3 regions of the Peribacillus sp. Bi134 genome follow, and region 2 is predicted to be linked to each of the others. Evidence: riboswitches for the same ligand, from Rfam matches in the RefSeq annotation. Region 2 holds a riboswitch; each other region holds the start of a gene.

Evidence for each region. A riboswitch is a leader RNA that binds a small molecule or an ion and turns the genes downstream of it on or off. The one in region 2 is predicted to bind glycine.
Region 1: another riboswitch for glycine. It lies ahead of LQ188_RS19075 (amino acid permease); the one in region 2 lies ahead of LQ188_RS09935 (amidohydrolase).
Region 3: another riboswitch for glycine. It lies ahead of gcvT (glycine cleavage system aminomethyltransferase GcvT); the one in region 2 lies ahead of LQ188_RS09935 (amidohydrolase).

What each region holds. Positions count from the first base shown of each region.
Region 1 is NZ_CAKKLN010000008.1:142,062-147,427, reverse strand. It holds gene LQ188_RS19085 (sodium:solute symporter) at 1-580, opposite strand, end outside; gene LQ188_RS19080 (DUF3311 domain-containing protein) at 577-777, opposite strand; gene LQ188_RS19075 (amino acid permease) at 1,049-2,392, opposite strand; glycine riboswitch at 2,599-2,677, opposite strand; gene LQ188_RS19070 (amino acid permease) at 3,180-4,568, shown strand; gene LQ188_RS19065 (FAD-binding oxidoreductase) at 5,012-5,366, shown strand, end outside.
Region 2 is NZ_CAKKLN010000004.1:260,216-265,581, reverse strand. It holds gene LQ188_RS09940 (DNA translocase FtsK) at 1-706, opposite strand, end outside; gene LQ188_RS09935 (amidohydrolase) at 1,230-2,417, opposite strand; glycine riboswitch at 2,643-2,745, opposite strand; gene LQ188_RS09930 (DUF1444 domain-containing protein) at 2,886-3,692, opposite strand; gene LQ188_RS09925 (thioredoxin family protein) at 3,743-4,054, opposite strand; gene LQ188_RS09920 (hypothetical protein) at 4,164-4,670, opposite strand; gene LQ188_RS09915 (YtoQ family protein) at 4,794-5,243, shown strand.
Region 3 is NZ_CAKKLN010000005.1:358,535-363,900, reverse strand. It holds gene LQ188_RS13025 (SNF2-related protein) at 1-1,423, opposite strand, end outside; glycine riboswitch at 1,800-1,887, shown strand; gene gcvT (glycine cleavage system aminomethyltransferase GcvT) at 2,113-3,219, shown strand; gene gcvPA (aminomethyl-transferring glycine dehydrogenase subunit GcvPA) at 3,237-4,583, shown strand; gene gcvPB (aminomethyl-transferring glycine dehydrogenase subunit GcvPB) at 4,576-5,366, shown strand, end outside.

The DNA.
Region 1 (5,366 bases), on a different contig from region 2:
TTATGGCGACCATCATTATATCTTTAATGACCGCTGTCCAAACTGAACCGTGTATACCGGAGATCATCACATAAATGGTAAGGCTGATCGCCCCCATCCAAACTGCCTCAGACATGGAGATGGCACCATAAGATGCTTCTGAGACAATGATCCCCAATCCTTTCAGCTGCACGACGATCACTGGAATCATCGACACCACACCGACAAGCGCAGCCAAAATTCCTAAACCGGGACTCTTATATTTGCTTACAAAGAAATCGGATTGAGACATCAGTTTATTTTCCTTGGCATATCTCCATATTTCCGGTAGGAGCCAATAGGATAATACGTAAGACAAAGTAATGTAAATTAGAACATATAGTGCGGGTGCGCCCTTGCCATAAGCCCAGCCGCTGCCGCCAAGGAAGGAGAAGGTCGTATAGATTTCCCCGGCCATCAACAGAAAGACGAATATCGCACCAAAACCGCGTCCGCCAACCGTCCATTGTTCCAAGTCCATATCTTTTCCTTTTGAAGAGCGTATGCCTAAAAATATCGATAGAAGTAAAAATGCTAAAATGATTAAGAGAGCAATATTCATTCCTGGTCACCTTCCCGATTCCTGGGATCCAGCTTATACATGATGCCCAGTATGGCAGAGGTAAGGACCACCCACATAGCCATCCAGAACATATTGAAAGGCATCCCTAATACATATGGTTCTATTTTATTAACAAAAGGCAGAAATCCTAGTATGCCTATAAAAGGAACTAGAGTAAGAATATATATAATCTTCATAAACAAACCCCTCCGTTTTAATAAAGTGAAACGCCCACCAATGGGGTTTATTCTTCAATGCCACTGATGGATGGGTGAACCAAACCGGGATGAAAAATTCATACATGACGGAAAAGGTCCGATAATATATATTAGCTTACACTATTTTGATATAAAATTTAATGCAGTTGCCTGATATATTTGAGCAACTGTGCGCAGACAGCCGAACAATGATATGTTCATAAAACAGATAAAGCCTTGAATTCATAGTGAGTTCAAGGCTTTATTTCCTTTAGCTATATTTTTTCCGAGAATTATATAGTATTACCAAAAGTATGAACCAGATTGGGGTCAAGAGCAGTGATAGTCGTGTAGCTTCAGCGAATAGCATAACAATAAGGATGAACAGGAATAATCCTAATATGGCGTAATTGACAAAGGGTGTAAAAGGAGCCTTGAAAGTCGATTTCGCTCTTAGGTCAGGCCTTGTTTTCGAATATTTGATATGGGAAATCAAGATAATGCTCCATACCCATATGAAACAGATGGCACTGATGGTCGTCACGACGGTAAATGCCTGTTCAGGTATCAGTTTGCTTAATAATGCCCCTATTGATACAACGATTGTGGATGTTAATAAGGCATTGCTCGGAACAGCCTGTTTATTTAATTTTTCCAGTTTAGCAGGGGCTTCGCCATTCCTGCTTAACGTATAAAGTATTCGGCTCGTTGAAAATAAACCGCTGTTGCATGCAGAAGCAGCGGATGTCAAAACGACGAAGTTGATGATCCCTGCAGCGACAGGAATGCCGATTAACGCAAAGACCTCTACAAATGGGCTGCTCGTGGCATCCAGTTGTGTCCATGGGTTGACGCAGAGAATGACGAATAGTGCACCAACATAGAAAAGTAAAATCCGGACAGGGATTTTATTGATGGCAGATGGAATGTTCTTTCTCGGGTTTGCCGTTTCTGCTGCGGAAACCCCGACCAATTCGACACCGACAAATGAGAAGACGACCAGCTGTAAAGATAATAGGAATCCAGAAATGCCATTAGGGAACATGCCCCCATGATTCCATAGGTTCGTTAGGGAAACCGTTCCGCTATTGGTATTGAAGCCGATGATCAAAAGGATGATCCCCACGACGATCAAGGCGATGATCGTGATTACTTTAATGATGGCAAACCAGAATTCCAATTCACCAAATAACTTAACGGTCAAAAGGTTCAATCCTAACAGAATGACTAGGCATATTAGAGCCGGAATCCATTGAGGGATATCGAACCAATATTGCATATAGACGCCGACAGCTATGATATCGGCCATTGCGGTCATGATCCAACAGAACCAATATGTCCACCCTGTCACGAAGCCGGCCCATGGACCGACATATTCGGTTGCAAATTCAGTGAATGATGTATACCCTGCATTGGATAAGAGCAATTCCCCTAGTGCCCTCATCACAAAAAACAAGGCAATCCCTATTATCAGATAGGAAAATAAAATGGAAGGTCCTGCTAATTGTATGGCTTTTCCGGAACCTAAAAATAATCCGGTGCCAATGGTTCCTCCTATTGCGATCAGTTGTACATGTCTATTTTTTAAATCTCTTTTTAATTCTTGTTTTGCCAATTCTTACGCCCCCGTCTTTTTATAGTCTTGGTAGTGAATGAATTTACCTGAATGGTCTTGGAGAGAGGGACTGATTTTTTCGTCCAGCTTGCCTTTCCCATTGGTTTTAAAGCTGTTGTTTTTAGTCCAACCACAAAATGGACAATAAAAAAAGAGATTGGATAATACCAATCTCTTAAAGGGTTCAGAATAACAATTTTATCATTCGTTACTCTTCTGTCCTTTTGCCTGAGATTGTGAATCCTTCGGCGCTGCACCTTGTACAGTCTCTCCAGAAGCTGCTCCTGCTATAGTGTCATCCATAGCATTCATCGCTTGCTTGTATGCGGTTGTGAATAAATGTTGTCAGTGATAATCTACCACTGCTGAATCATTCATTATGCTTATAAAATAATATTGGAATTCTATCATCTATTTTTCGGAAGGTCAACAAGTTTTTTTTGAAGTGAAAACGGCAATAGCTGTAGGTTTATAGTGGTCTTAATTTTTATTAAGGTACTTGAAAAATTTGTTTTTTAGATGATCACTATTATGAAATATTGAACATCATTTTTTTGAAATGATATTTTTAGATAAGGGGAATTGCCAAGATATATTTGGTAACTGTTTATTTCAAAAATACAATTGTATTTTTACAGAATATTTACTATTATAAGATAAGAAAACATAATTGAAGTGTTATTGATATTTTTTTCGATAAAGCATTTCTAACCGCAATAATTAATAGAGAGTCGTTCGTGTTAAGGATGGAAAAGCATTACCGATATTGCATCTGGGGGAGTTAAACATGTCGAACAAGGAATTAAAGAGAGGGCTGGAAGCACGTCACATTCAAATGATAGCTTTGGGCGGAACCATCGGTGTCGGGTTATTCATGGGATCGGCGAGCACGATCAAATGGACCGGGCCCTCTGTAATGCTTGCTTATGCCATCGCAGGTATTTTTATATTTTTCATCATGCGTTCCATGGGTGAGATGCTCTATTTAGAACCGACTACAGGTTCTTTTGCAACCTTTGCGAGCAGCTATATACATCCTTTGGCAGGTTATATGACTGCTTGGAGCAATTGGTTTCAATGGGTAATCGTCGGAATGTCCGAAATCATCGCGGTTGGGTTGTACATGCAATATTGGTTCCCGGATTTACCGGCTTGGATACCAGGTGTGGTCGCCATGATCATCTTGGGGGCGGCCAACCTCATTTCAGTTAAATCCTTCGGGGAATTTGAATTCTGGTTTGCGCTTATAAAAATCATAACGATCATATTGATGATCGTTGCCGGCCTAGGCCTTATCTTCTTTGGAATAGGGAATGGCGGGGATGCGATTGGATTATCGAATCTATGGGAAAATGGCGGCTTCTTTACGGGAGGCTGGACAGGATTCTTCTTTGCGCTTTCCCTTGTCGTGGCATCCTATCAAGGCGTTGAGCTTATCGGCATCACAGCCGGAGAAGCGAAAGATCCAAGGAAGACCGTAACAAAAGCAATCCAATCAATCATATGGCGTATATTAATTTTCTATATTGGTGCCATATTTGTCATCGTGACAGTCTTCCCTTGGGATCAACTGGATGACTTAGGAAGCCCATTCGTTTCAACCTTTGCTAAAATAGGTATCACAGCAGCAGCAGGAATCATCAACTTTGTCGTAATCACAGCGGCAATGTCTGGATGCAACAGTGGGATTTTCAGTGCAGGGCGTATGCTTTACACACTTGCATTGAATGGCCAAGCTCCAAAAGTCTTTGCTAAAGTATCTAAAAATGGAGTGCCGGCATATTGTACGATCGCTGTACTATTAGGATTGGGCATCGGGGTTATCCTGAATTACCTTGCACCGCCGCAATTATTCCTTTATGTGTACAGTGCGAGTGTATTACCCGGGATGATTCCATGGTTTGTCTTACTTATCAGTGAGCTTAAATTCAGAAAGGTAAATGCCGCTGAAATGGAGAAACATCCGTTCAAGATGCCGTTGGCCCCTTACAGTAACTATGCGACAATTGCCTTCTTACTGATGGTGCTGGTCGGTATGTGGATCAATCCTAGTACCCGGATTTCCTTGGTTGTCGGGATCATTTTCCTAGCCTTGGTCGTAGCAAGTTATTACATGCTGAAAATGGATAAACGAACACCATTGGATGTTAAATCCGATGATGAAATTTCGGGATAAGAAACTCTATCGGAAAGCCCTTCTCTTAATTCGAGAAGGGCTTTTTTGTCTTTGGTGATTGTTGGAATTCAGGAGTGAAGTGGTGGAATTCACGAGTAAAATGGCGAAACTTACGAGTAAAGTGGTGGAACTCACGAGTAAACCAGCGAAATTCACGAGTAAAACGGCGAAACTCGAGTAAAGTGGTGGAATTCACGAGTAAAACGGCGAAACTCGAGTAAACCAGCGAAATTCACGAGTAAAACGGCAAAACTTACGAGTAAAGTGGTGGAATTCACGAGTAAAATGGCGAAACTCACGAGTAAATCAGCGAATCTCACGAGTAAAGCTAATTAGTCCCCGTAACAAGGGATGCCAGCAGGGGGACGTTTATGGAATGTGTCTTCCTGACAGACTTTTTCATAGGATGTAGCATCATCTTTACCCGAGGAAGGGGTTATATTTTGGAAAGAACAAAGCTTACCGGGCGGGTCGTTACACCTAATGATGCTGAGTATGAGCAGGCCAGGATAAATAATAACTTAAGTTTTTCTAAATTTCCAAAGGTCATTGTGTTTTGTCAGAATTCCAATGATGTATTGAATTCATTGAAGTGGGCCCGGGAAAATCATACACCTTTCCGGGTTAGGAGCGGCAGGCATAGTTATGAAAATTTTTCATTAGTGAATGGCGGTCTAATCATTGATATAAGTGAAATGTACAATATCAAGGTCAACCGTGAAAAAATGATTGCAAAAATCGAAGCCGGAGCTGATTTAGGTCAAGTATATAATACGCTATGGAAGTATGGCACGACGA
Region 2 (5,366 bases):
TGGATACAGCGACTTCGCGTCCAAATTCTACTTCGTCCTGTTCAATAGCCTCTTTTTCCACCGCAGGCTCAATTATGTTGGGCTCGATTACTGCTTGTTCTGGCAGTGTCTCAATGGAATTCCTGCGAAAGAAAGCGGGTATCTCTGAATCTTCCAGTTTTTCTTCCGCTTGTTCCGGTATAAGAACGGATGGTTCTGTCGTCAATTCCTCATGTGACACTTCTTTTGGAATTTCAGGAATCGATGCTGGAATCCCGATATCGGGTTCTTCCTTTTTTAGGACGGGCATTTTGCTTTCTAATTCATATTCGACAATTTCTTCAGAAACGACTGTTTTTTTTTCCGGACGACGGAACCCATAAATGGGTGAAGGGATTTCCGTCGGACGGAATGGAGTATTTGAAGGGACTATTTTTGAGACTTCCTCCCGTTCGAAGTTTCTCCGTTTTGGTTCAGGATCCCTCACAGGCCTTCTTGTTTCTTTGGCCGCGCTCCCCTTTTTGGGTTCATGATCTTCCCTGTTTCTTTCCCTAGGCTTTCTTTTGCTCTGTTCACGATCTGGAATGAGCGGAAACTTGAACTGCCCTTTTGGATATTGAAACAGGATTTTCGTATCAGGGTCTGGCGTCTGCGACATTTTTTCCACTTTTTGATTGTAAACCTTTATTTCTTCTTCCTTTGACTTCGCAAGCTTTGAAAAATCCATTTTCCTTAATGTCTCTTCATCAAGCGGTTCATCTATAATAATCTCTTCAATTTCAATAATTTCCTCTGCTTGGAACCATTTTTTCATCTTATTTAGCCATTTCAAAACTATCACTCTTTCTACATCTGTAGTTATGTAACTAATTCTACCAGTTATTTTAAAAATATCGAGAAAATTTAAGCTAAATTGGGATTAGTATCTATTTTTTTATCGCACTCTTACTAACTTAACGTATTTCGCAGAACTCCTACCCTATTAAACCCCTTCTGGTATGAGTTTAAACCTGCACTTCGTGAAATAACATTAGCCCTTAGTCTACTATTTAAATAAAACACCGCTGTTAAATCGCGTTTACAAAGAGATTAAGTTTTCATGCGGCGCAAGAAGCAGACTGGTCAATTCATTGAAGCATCCTTCACGAAACCTCCGGTGGCATCCTGAAACCCATAAAACACCGTTCGTTAATACCGAACGGTGTTTTGTGGGTTTCTGCACTTTTTTGCAAACAAATATACCAATGGAACTATTCCCATTCATAAAAATCGCATACAACTTGGGCCACTGATTTGGATGCGATCAAAAGGGCATCTTCATCAATGTCGAATTTGGGATGGTGATTGAAATATGCCTTCTCCACCCCTTTTGGTTTACAGCCAATGTAAAAGAAGCAGCCAGGAATCTTTTCTGCATAATACGAAAAATCCTCTGAACCAGAGAAAACCGGAAATTCCATAACCTTTTTAATATCTTGGTCTTTCATGCTTTCCAGGCTATTTTTCACGAATCCAGTCAATTCAGGGTCATTATATAACGGAGGATAATCAGGCACATATGTTAGTTCGCACTGAACATCAAATTCCGTTTCTATCCCTTTAACGATGCGGTGGATTTCCCTATCGATCAGCTGTTGGGTCTCTGCTGTCATATAACGGACATCCCCTTCAATTTCTATACGATCTTTAATGACATTAAAGCTTCCTTTTCCATCGAAGGAGCCGACTGTGACCACGCCCATATCAAAAGGGTTCAAGCGGCGGCTGATCACGGTTTGTACGGCTGTCACGAAATGGGCGCCTGCCACAATGGCATCATTGGCCATATGCGGGGACGAACCATGGCCGCCTACACCCTTAATCGCCAGCTTGAAATAGGTCCGTCCAGCCATCGAATAGCCGCCGTGATACCCGACAACCCCTGCAGGATGGGACGGAAATAAGTGGATTCCAAAAACGGCATCAAGTTCATCCAAAAACCCTGATTCCATAATGCTCTTTGCTCCACCTGGGGGTGTTTCTTCTGCATGTTGATGGATTATTTTAATCGTACCGGATAGGGAATCTTTAAGCTCATTGATGCAGTCTGCCAGAACCAATAAATAAGCGGTATGCCCATCATGTCCGCAGGCATGCATGACACCTTCATTTTTTGAACGGAACGGGACATCCGCTTCTTCTGTAATCGGCAACGCATCGAAATCCGCACGGAGACCTATCGTTTTCCCAGGTTTTCCGCCTTCGATCGTTACGATGATCCCTAATCCATTTCCTACATTCGTTTGAATCGACACATCCTTACCCTTATAAAAATCAATGATATATTGTGCCGTTTTTTCTTCTTTGAAGGATAGTTCCGGGTTCTCGTGTAAATGACGGCGGATTTGAACCATTTCCCCTTTACGGGCTTCCAGCATGTTCATTAATTTGCTTTTCACGTTCACGTTTATTCTCCCCCTTATTTCAAGTTGAGCATATTAGTAAGTTCCATGTTCGGTGCATGCCTTCCGATACAAAGTGCCAATTAAAAAAGGGCAGAGAAGGATTGCGTAAACTTACCGCTCCCCTTCTCTGTCCTTTTCACCTGAGAGTTTAGCTCCATTTTTGGTCATGGAGATTTCCCCTTTGGTGGCACACTGCTTCCTGCGCACTCTCCAGAGCTGCGTCCAGCTGCGGTTCCATTTACCTGAGAGATTTGCTCCAAGGGATCTTTTTGGAACTTGCTCCTTCGGTGGCTCAATGCTTGCACTCTCCCACAACATTCATCCGCTTGTTCTTTTTATATTCTCAAAATATTCCAATTATATTATCGCCGATTAAAAAATAAATATCAACTCTGAGTTATAAACTCTATTAAACTTTAAAAGGACCGCTGCCAGATGCTGACACGGTCCTTTTGTGATTCATTATTGTTCAGGCTTTTTGTTTTTACCCATAATGAAGATGGGCTCCAACTCATTTTCTTCGTAAAGGAATGATAGAGCCGTTATCGGAACATGACCGCTGGCAAAGAAGCTCATCGCCATTTGCGCAAGAATATCATAGCCCGTATCATTCTTCACATCGGCAATGATGATGACATCCTGATGGGGAATGGCCACAGCCATGGTTCCCTCGATCTTGTCCTTCATTTCCCGAAGCCATGATTCATTTAAAATCCTGCTGGCATCATATCCATCATTCGTGTTCAAAAAATAAAATGCATTACCTGCAACGATATCCGACTTCATTTCAGTGGTGAGGGAACGGGCATTGAATAGGGCAATTTCACGGATCCTGTCACCCTGCCAATTTTCCCGTTGAATCATCTTTTCATCTATAAGACGGTAGGTTTTCCCTAAATCAAGGGCATAAAAAACCCGGGTTTCAGCCGTATGCTCATCGAATAAAAACGGATTTCCTTCTTCGGATTCCATTGGAAAGGAGGTCGAGCGGATGACTGGGAAAATGAATTTCTCCTTGCCTTCCATACTGTGTTCTTCCCCCATCACATTCAGGGCCTCTTCCACGTAATAGGTAATTTCATCGATGGCCTTTTCCTGCACGTTTTCATAGTTAGCAAGCACAGGAGGCAACTCGATGGTGATCCCCTTCCCGGTCTTCACATTTTCCACCCGTAACGTATCTTGCTTGCTATCGAATTTGAATGAGCGATTCTCATCTTTTAAACGCTCCTTCAAGATATTTTTCAGCTTCGTGCTGTCCATTTTCATGACTGACCCTCCTCTTCATTGAAAAATCCCCAGCGAGAAGGGGAAATTGATTATAGTGATTGAATGAATTCCTCAATTTGTTCTTGCGTTTTGCGATCCTTGCTCACAAATCTGCCTAGCTCCTTGCCATTATCATACGCAATGAAACTTGGTATACCGAATACATCATTAGCCGCACACACATCGATGAATTCATCACGGTCCACATAAATGAATGTAAAGTCAGGAAATTTCGTTTCAATCTCCGGCATTATCGGTTCGATTACACGGCAATCTCCACACCATGTTGCTGAAAAAAGAAAGATATGTTTGCCTTCATTTTTAAATGCATCATATTGCTCTACTGTTTGTAATTTTTCCATTTGTATATTCCTCCTGCTCTAAATGACACCTTATTTTTTATAATCCCATCATACCAGAGTCTCCAGGAATCAACCATTAATACGGATCGGTTGAAAGTCACTGGTCCTCTTATTTCTGGGGCACGGATGAAACGATTTCCATCATTTGTTTTGCATCGGTTTTTAATTGGTCTTTATCCGTTTCGGTTGTCAGCTTCACTCCGCCGATCCCCACTGCAAGCTCATACTTTTCTTTCGGTATCTCTTTAATCGAAATAAAGCCGAATTTATCATCGGTTTGAAAAGAATGCAGTACTTCAAATTGATCCTCTTGTTCCTTTATGGCCAAATATAACACGGAGCTGTCTTCTTTTTCATTCGGATTGACAAATAATATATAAATCTTATCACCTTTTTGTAAAATCAAATTATTATCATGTTCTTCCACAACTTTAAAATCGTTTGGCAGATAGACCTGAATTAGGCCTGCCTCTTGATTGGGCTGTTTTTCATCGTCACGAAAAGCCACTTCAGCAGCCTTCATTGCCTTTTCGGTTTGTCTTTCGATACCTGAGCAGCCCACGATCAAACTGCTTATCAACAGGAAAACAAGAAAATTCTTATTCGATAAAGCCATCGTCATTCCTCCAGCCGTCTCTATTACTACCATATGGATAATATTATCCTTATTTACGGAATTCATCCATTTTCTAAAAAACATGGTACAATGAAAGCAATTTTATTATCGAGGAGGAAAACAATGAAGTTAATCGTGTATCTTGCTGGGGAGATCCATTCAAATTGGAGAAGCGAGTTGAGAGATAAGGCCGCTGCACTGAAGCTTCCTTTAGAATTCGTCGGCCCGATGGAAAATCATGAACGCTCCGATAATATCGGTGAAGATATCCTCGGGGAACAGCCGAATCCTATCCTGAAGGATGCGGCCGCTTCCCAAATCAATAATTTACGGACAGGTCTTTTGATGAAAAAAGCCGATCTTGTCGTCGCCCTGTTTGGTGAGAAATATAAACAGTGGAATACTGCCATGGACGCAAGCACCGCCGTTTCCCTGGGTAAACCGCTTATTTTGATTCGCCCGGAATCCCATCACCATGCCTTAAAGGAATTATCGGAAAAGGCGAGTGTCACGGTCGAATCCGTGAACCAAGCCATGAAGGTGCTTTCTTATATTTTTGAAGAAGGGCTGTAAATCTCCCTGTCCCTTAACCTTCCAGCTCAAGTATGAAGGATTTTTGTTTACCCAAATAAAAAGCTTGCAGGAGAAAGTTAGATTCCTAACCTCACCTGCAAGCGAAAAACGAATAAATTTTGA
Region 3 (5,366 bases), on a different contig from region 2:
TATAAATCATCACATCTTCTTCCTGACCAAGGCGGTGTATCCGTCCGATTCTCTGTTCGAGCCTCATCGGGTTCCATGGCAGGTCAAAATTAATCAAGTGATGGCAAAACTGAAGGTTTATCCCTTCCCCGCCAGCTTCTGTTGCAATCAATACCTGTATATTTTTTTGGAATAATTCTCGCATCCAGTCTTTCTTTCCGCGCTTAAAACCGCCTCGGAAAGGAACTGAAGAAATTCCATTCTGCTGTAGGTACCATTGTAGATATAGCTGAGTCGCCCGGTATTCGGTAAAGATAATGACTTTATCATCAATTTTCTTGATCAGTTCCAAAGCTTTTTCAGCCTTTGAGTTCTGAACCGTTTCATTCACTTTAGAAAATAAATCATCAAGCTTTGCCAAAAAGTCAGGGGAAGGCTGATCATATTTATTTTTCATATTCTTTAATGTATAAAAGACCGCCTCTCTGCTGCTGCATGCTTCCCTTTGGAGAGTGAGAGCCGAAAAGGCGCTTCCTTTAGAACCATCCGAAATAGGTTTGAATTTGGAAACAGCATCGTACAATGCTTGTTCCGTTGGAGAAAATTCAATGGTGATGGTCTCCACATGCCGTTTTGTCCATTCAATGCCAGTATCGGCCCGCCGGTTTCGAATCATGACAGTGTTGACAAGTTCCTTTAGGTGTTCATCTTCAATAATGTTCCGGCCTTTCCCTTTATACTTTTCTGAAAAAAGTGAGGCATTTCCCAAGTGGCCTGGTTTCAATAACGAAACGAGGTGGAAAATTTCCTCGACTTTATTTTGAATCGGAGTGGCTGTCAGGAGTAAACAAAATTTCTTTTTCAGATTTTGGACGAATTCATAGTTCTTCGTCTTATTATTTTTAAGTTTATGAGCTTCATCAATAATGATGAAGTCGTATTCCTGCTTGAAAATGATATCTCGATGTGGAGCTCGTTTCGCTGTATCAATGGATGAAATGACCACATCACAGGAGTCCCAAACATAGCTTTTTCTCTGAACGACTGCCGGTATATGAAACTTGGTATTCAATTCAAAAGCCCATTGTGTGACAAGGGAAGCCGGAACAAGGATCAAAACTTTTTTTACAAGGCCCCTAATCATATACTCTTTTAGGATCAATCCAGCTTCAATTGTTTTTCCGAGCCCTACCTCATCAGCTAAAATGGCCTTTCCATTCATCTTTTCCACCACTTGCTTGGCTGCTTCCAATTGATGGGGAAGCGGGGTTAACTGCGGAAGGTGCTTGGGCGCCTGTAAACCTTCAAAATCAGGGATGATAAGATTTTCCTCCATTTGAACCGCGAGCTTATAAAGCTCCCAGTTTCCCCATGGACCGTCATTTTCCATCTTTTGCAGAAACTCGTCATTCCATTCAGAATTAAAGGATATATTGATTTTCATAGAAATAACTCCCTCTTAAATCATATTTTCCTTAATAAAAGGTCAAAACCCGAACATTTCATATGTGAAGTAAGAAAAATATTTCTCTTCAAAAGATATTGCAGAGATAAGTTTCTTAGGGTAGGATATAAGTATATTTAGAAAATTCCAATTTCCCAACGCTACAAAGAATCTTTGTACATCGATTTTGCAGTTCGCGTTTTCTTAGTATGGGCTATAGACTTCTAATTTATCCAAGATTACTGAAGGAGACCAATCAAACGGTTTCTGAGGTTTCAGGAGAATTGGCAGAGAATGCATTCCACGATGCTCAGGGGTTTTACCGATGTTTGGTGGCTTATTCGCTTCCTTTCATTGGTAGACCATTTATATGCGGGTGAAGATAAGGGGAGAGACTACGGATGTAGCGCCGAAGGAGCAAACTTAGCAGTGAATCTCTCAGGCAAAAGAACTCTTATTGGACGCAACTCTGGAGAGCGCCGCCCGTTTTGGGACGGCCACCAAAGGGGAAAACCTATTACATAGGTAAACTTTCAGGTTTCAGGACAGAGAAAAAGCTCAAACGGGCTTTCTCTGTCCTTTTTTGTGCTTTTTTCACATCATGAATCAGGATATATCTGATGCGTAATGACAAGAAGCTTTTGATAATGAAGCCAATTAATTTAAAAAAATCTGAAGGGGGTCATTTTTTGACCGATTTAAAAAGAACACCACTATTTGAGGTTTATCGTGAATACGGAGGTAAAACGATTGATTTTGGCGGCTGGGAACTTCCTGTCCAATTTTCGGGTATAAAGGACGAACATGAAGCCGTACGTACAAAAGCGGGGTTATTCGATGTTTCCCATATGGGTGAAGTCGATGTTAAGGGTCCTGGGAGCCTTTCCTTTTTACAAAAGATGCTGACTAATGATATATCAAAGCTGAAACAGGGCGGTGCCCAATATTCCGCCATGTGTTATGAAAACGGAGGCACGGTTGATGATCTAATCGTGTATAAAAGGTCTGAGGATGACTATCTGCTCGTGGTCAATGCAGCGAACACAGAAAAAGATTTCAATTGGCTGCAAGCTCATTTATCGGAAGATGTCCAAATCAAGAATGTATCTAGTGACTATACACAGCTGGCACTTCAAGGGCCAGCTGCAGAGAAGATTTTACAAAAACTATCGGGAAATACTGCTTTAAGTGAAATTGGATTTTTCAAGTTCAAGGAAAATGTCATGATTAACGGTATCTCCACGATGGTATCCCGTACTGGATACACTGGTGAGGATGGCTTTGAGATATATAGTGACAGTGAAAATGGTCCAGCCCTTTGGAAGGCGATTATGGATGCCGGAAACGAAGAGGGAGTTCAGCCGATTGGTTTAGGTGCTCGTGATACCCTGCGTTTTGAAGCGAAACTGCCGTTGTATGGGCAGGAGCTTTCAGCAGACATCACCCCGATAGAAGCCGGGATTGGTTTTGCAGTAAAAGTCGATAAGGAAGTTGATTTTTTCGGGAAAGCCGTTCTTGCTGAGCAAAAGGAGAAAGGAGCTCCTCGCAAGCTTGTGGGAATTGAAATGATAGACCGTGGCATTCCACGTCATGGGTATAAGGTCTACAGCGGTGATAAAGTCATTGGCGAGGTCACGACCGGTACCCAATCACCAACGTTGAAGAAAAACGTGGGTTTGGTACTTATCGATAAGGAATTTTCAGTGCTGGATGCGGAAGTCGAAGTGGAGATCCGTTCCAAACGTTTGAAAGCCGTTATAATACAAACACCTTTTTATAAAAAACCACGTAAATAGAGGGGAATGGTCATTAGATGAAACATCGTTATTTACCCATGACAGAGCAAGATAAACAAGAAATGCTGAAAGCGATAGGGGTATCCACTGCTGAAGAACTTTTCAATGATATCCCTGAGAGCGTTCGTTTTCAAGGAGAATACGATATCAAGCCTGCTAAATCGGAACCAGCATTAATGAAAGAATTATCAAGGCTTGCTGCCAAGAATGCGGATCTTAAAAACTATGCCTCCTTCCTTGGTGCGGGTGTCTATGACCATTATGCACCGGTCATCGTCGATCATGTTCTATCCCGTTCTGAATTTTACACGGCTTATACACCCTATCAGCCTGAAATTTCACAGGGAGAGCTTCAAGCAATCTTTGAATATCAAACGATGATATGTGAATTGACGGGCATGGATGTGGCTAACTCCTCCATGTATGACGGCGGGACAGCGCTGGCTGAAGCAGCCATGCTTGCTTCAGGACAGACACGCCGCAAGAAGATTCTCATTTCAGGAACCGTTCATCCTGAATCAAGAGAAGTCGTGAAGACATATGCGAAAGGGCAACGCGTGGAAGTGATCGAAATTCCTTATAAAGACGGTGTGACGGACTTAGCTGCTTTAAAGGAATTGGCGAATGAGGACATTGCAGGAGTGATCGTGCAATATCCGAACTTTTTTGGCCGGATCGAGCCATTGAAGGAAATGGAAGAAATCATTCATGGCGTCAAATCCATGTTTATCGTTTCCAGTAATCCGCTTGCATTGGGAGCTTTGACATCCCCTGGTGCACTCGGTGCAGATATCGTAACGGGGGATGCTCAGCCATTCGGCATTCCAGCGGCATTCGGTGGACCTCATTGTGGATATTTTGCGGTTACTAATAAACTTGTTCGGAAAGTTCCGGGCCGACTCGTCGGTCAAACCGTGGATGAAAATGGTAAAAGGGGATTTGTACTAACGCTACAAGCTCGTGAACAGCACATTCGCCGTGACAAAGCCACATCCAACATTTGTTCCAATCAAGCTTTGAATGCGTTGGCAGCTTCTGTTGCAATGACCGCCCTTGGGAAAAAGGGTGTCAAGGAAATGGCCGTGCAAAATATTCAAAAAGCACATTATGCGAAAAAAGCAATTATGGCAGTAGGGGTGGAAGTGATATTCGACGGTCCTTCGTTCAATGAATTTATCATTAAACTGCCTGCTTCGTTTTCAGAAATCAATAAAAGCCTTTTTGAAAAAGGGATGATCGGCGGCTTTGATTTAGGGACGGTTTATCCTGAGCTGAAAGACCATATGCTGGTTGCGGTAACTGAACTTAGAACAAAAGAAGAAATTGATGCACTTGCGCAGGAATTGGGGGATCAACATGAATAATCAAGATCAATCACTCATTTTTGAAATCAGTACTTCCGGTCGAATCGGGTACAGTCTGCCAGAAATGGATGTTGCAACTATTCCGCTCGAAGAAATTCTTCCTGCCGACTACATCCGTGAAGAAGAGGCAGAACTGCCTGAGGTGTCCGAACTGGATATCATGCGTCACTATACAGCACTCTCCAAACGGAATCATGGGGTGGATTCGGGTTTTTATCCGCTGGGTTCATGCACGATGAAATATAATCCGAAAATAAATGAAAACGTGGCACGTTTCAACGGCTTTGCCCATATCCATCCATATCAAGATCCGGCTACCGTTCAGGGAGCATTGGGACTCTTATTTGATTTGCAGGAACACTTAACTGAAATCACCGGGATGGACCAAGTGACATTACAGCCTGCAGCAGGTGCACATGGTGAGTGGACAGGGTTGATGATGATTCGCGCTTTTCACGAAGCGAATGGCGATACAGAACGGACGAAAGTGATTGTACCTGATTCTGCACACGGTACGAATCCTGCCTCTGCCACTGTTGCCGGACTTGAAACGATTACAGTGAAATCCGATGAAAATGGATTAGTCGACCTTGAAGATTTAAAGCGTGTTGTCGGACCTGATACGGCGGCCTTGATGCTGACGAACCCCAATACATTGGGATTATTTGAAGAAAACATCTTGGAAATGGCACAACTTGTCCATGATGCAGGTGGGAAGCTTTATTATGACGGAGCCAATCTGAATGCAGTCCTTTCAAAAGCACGCCCGGGTGACATGGGCTT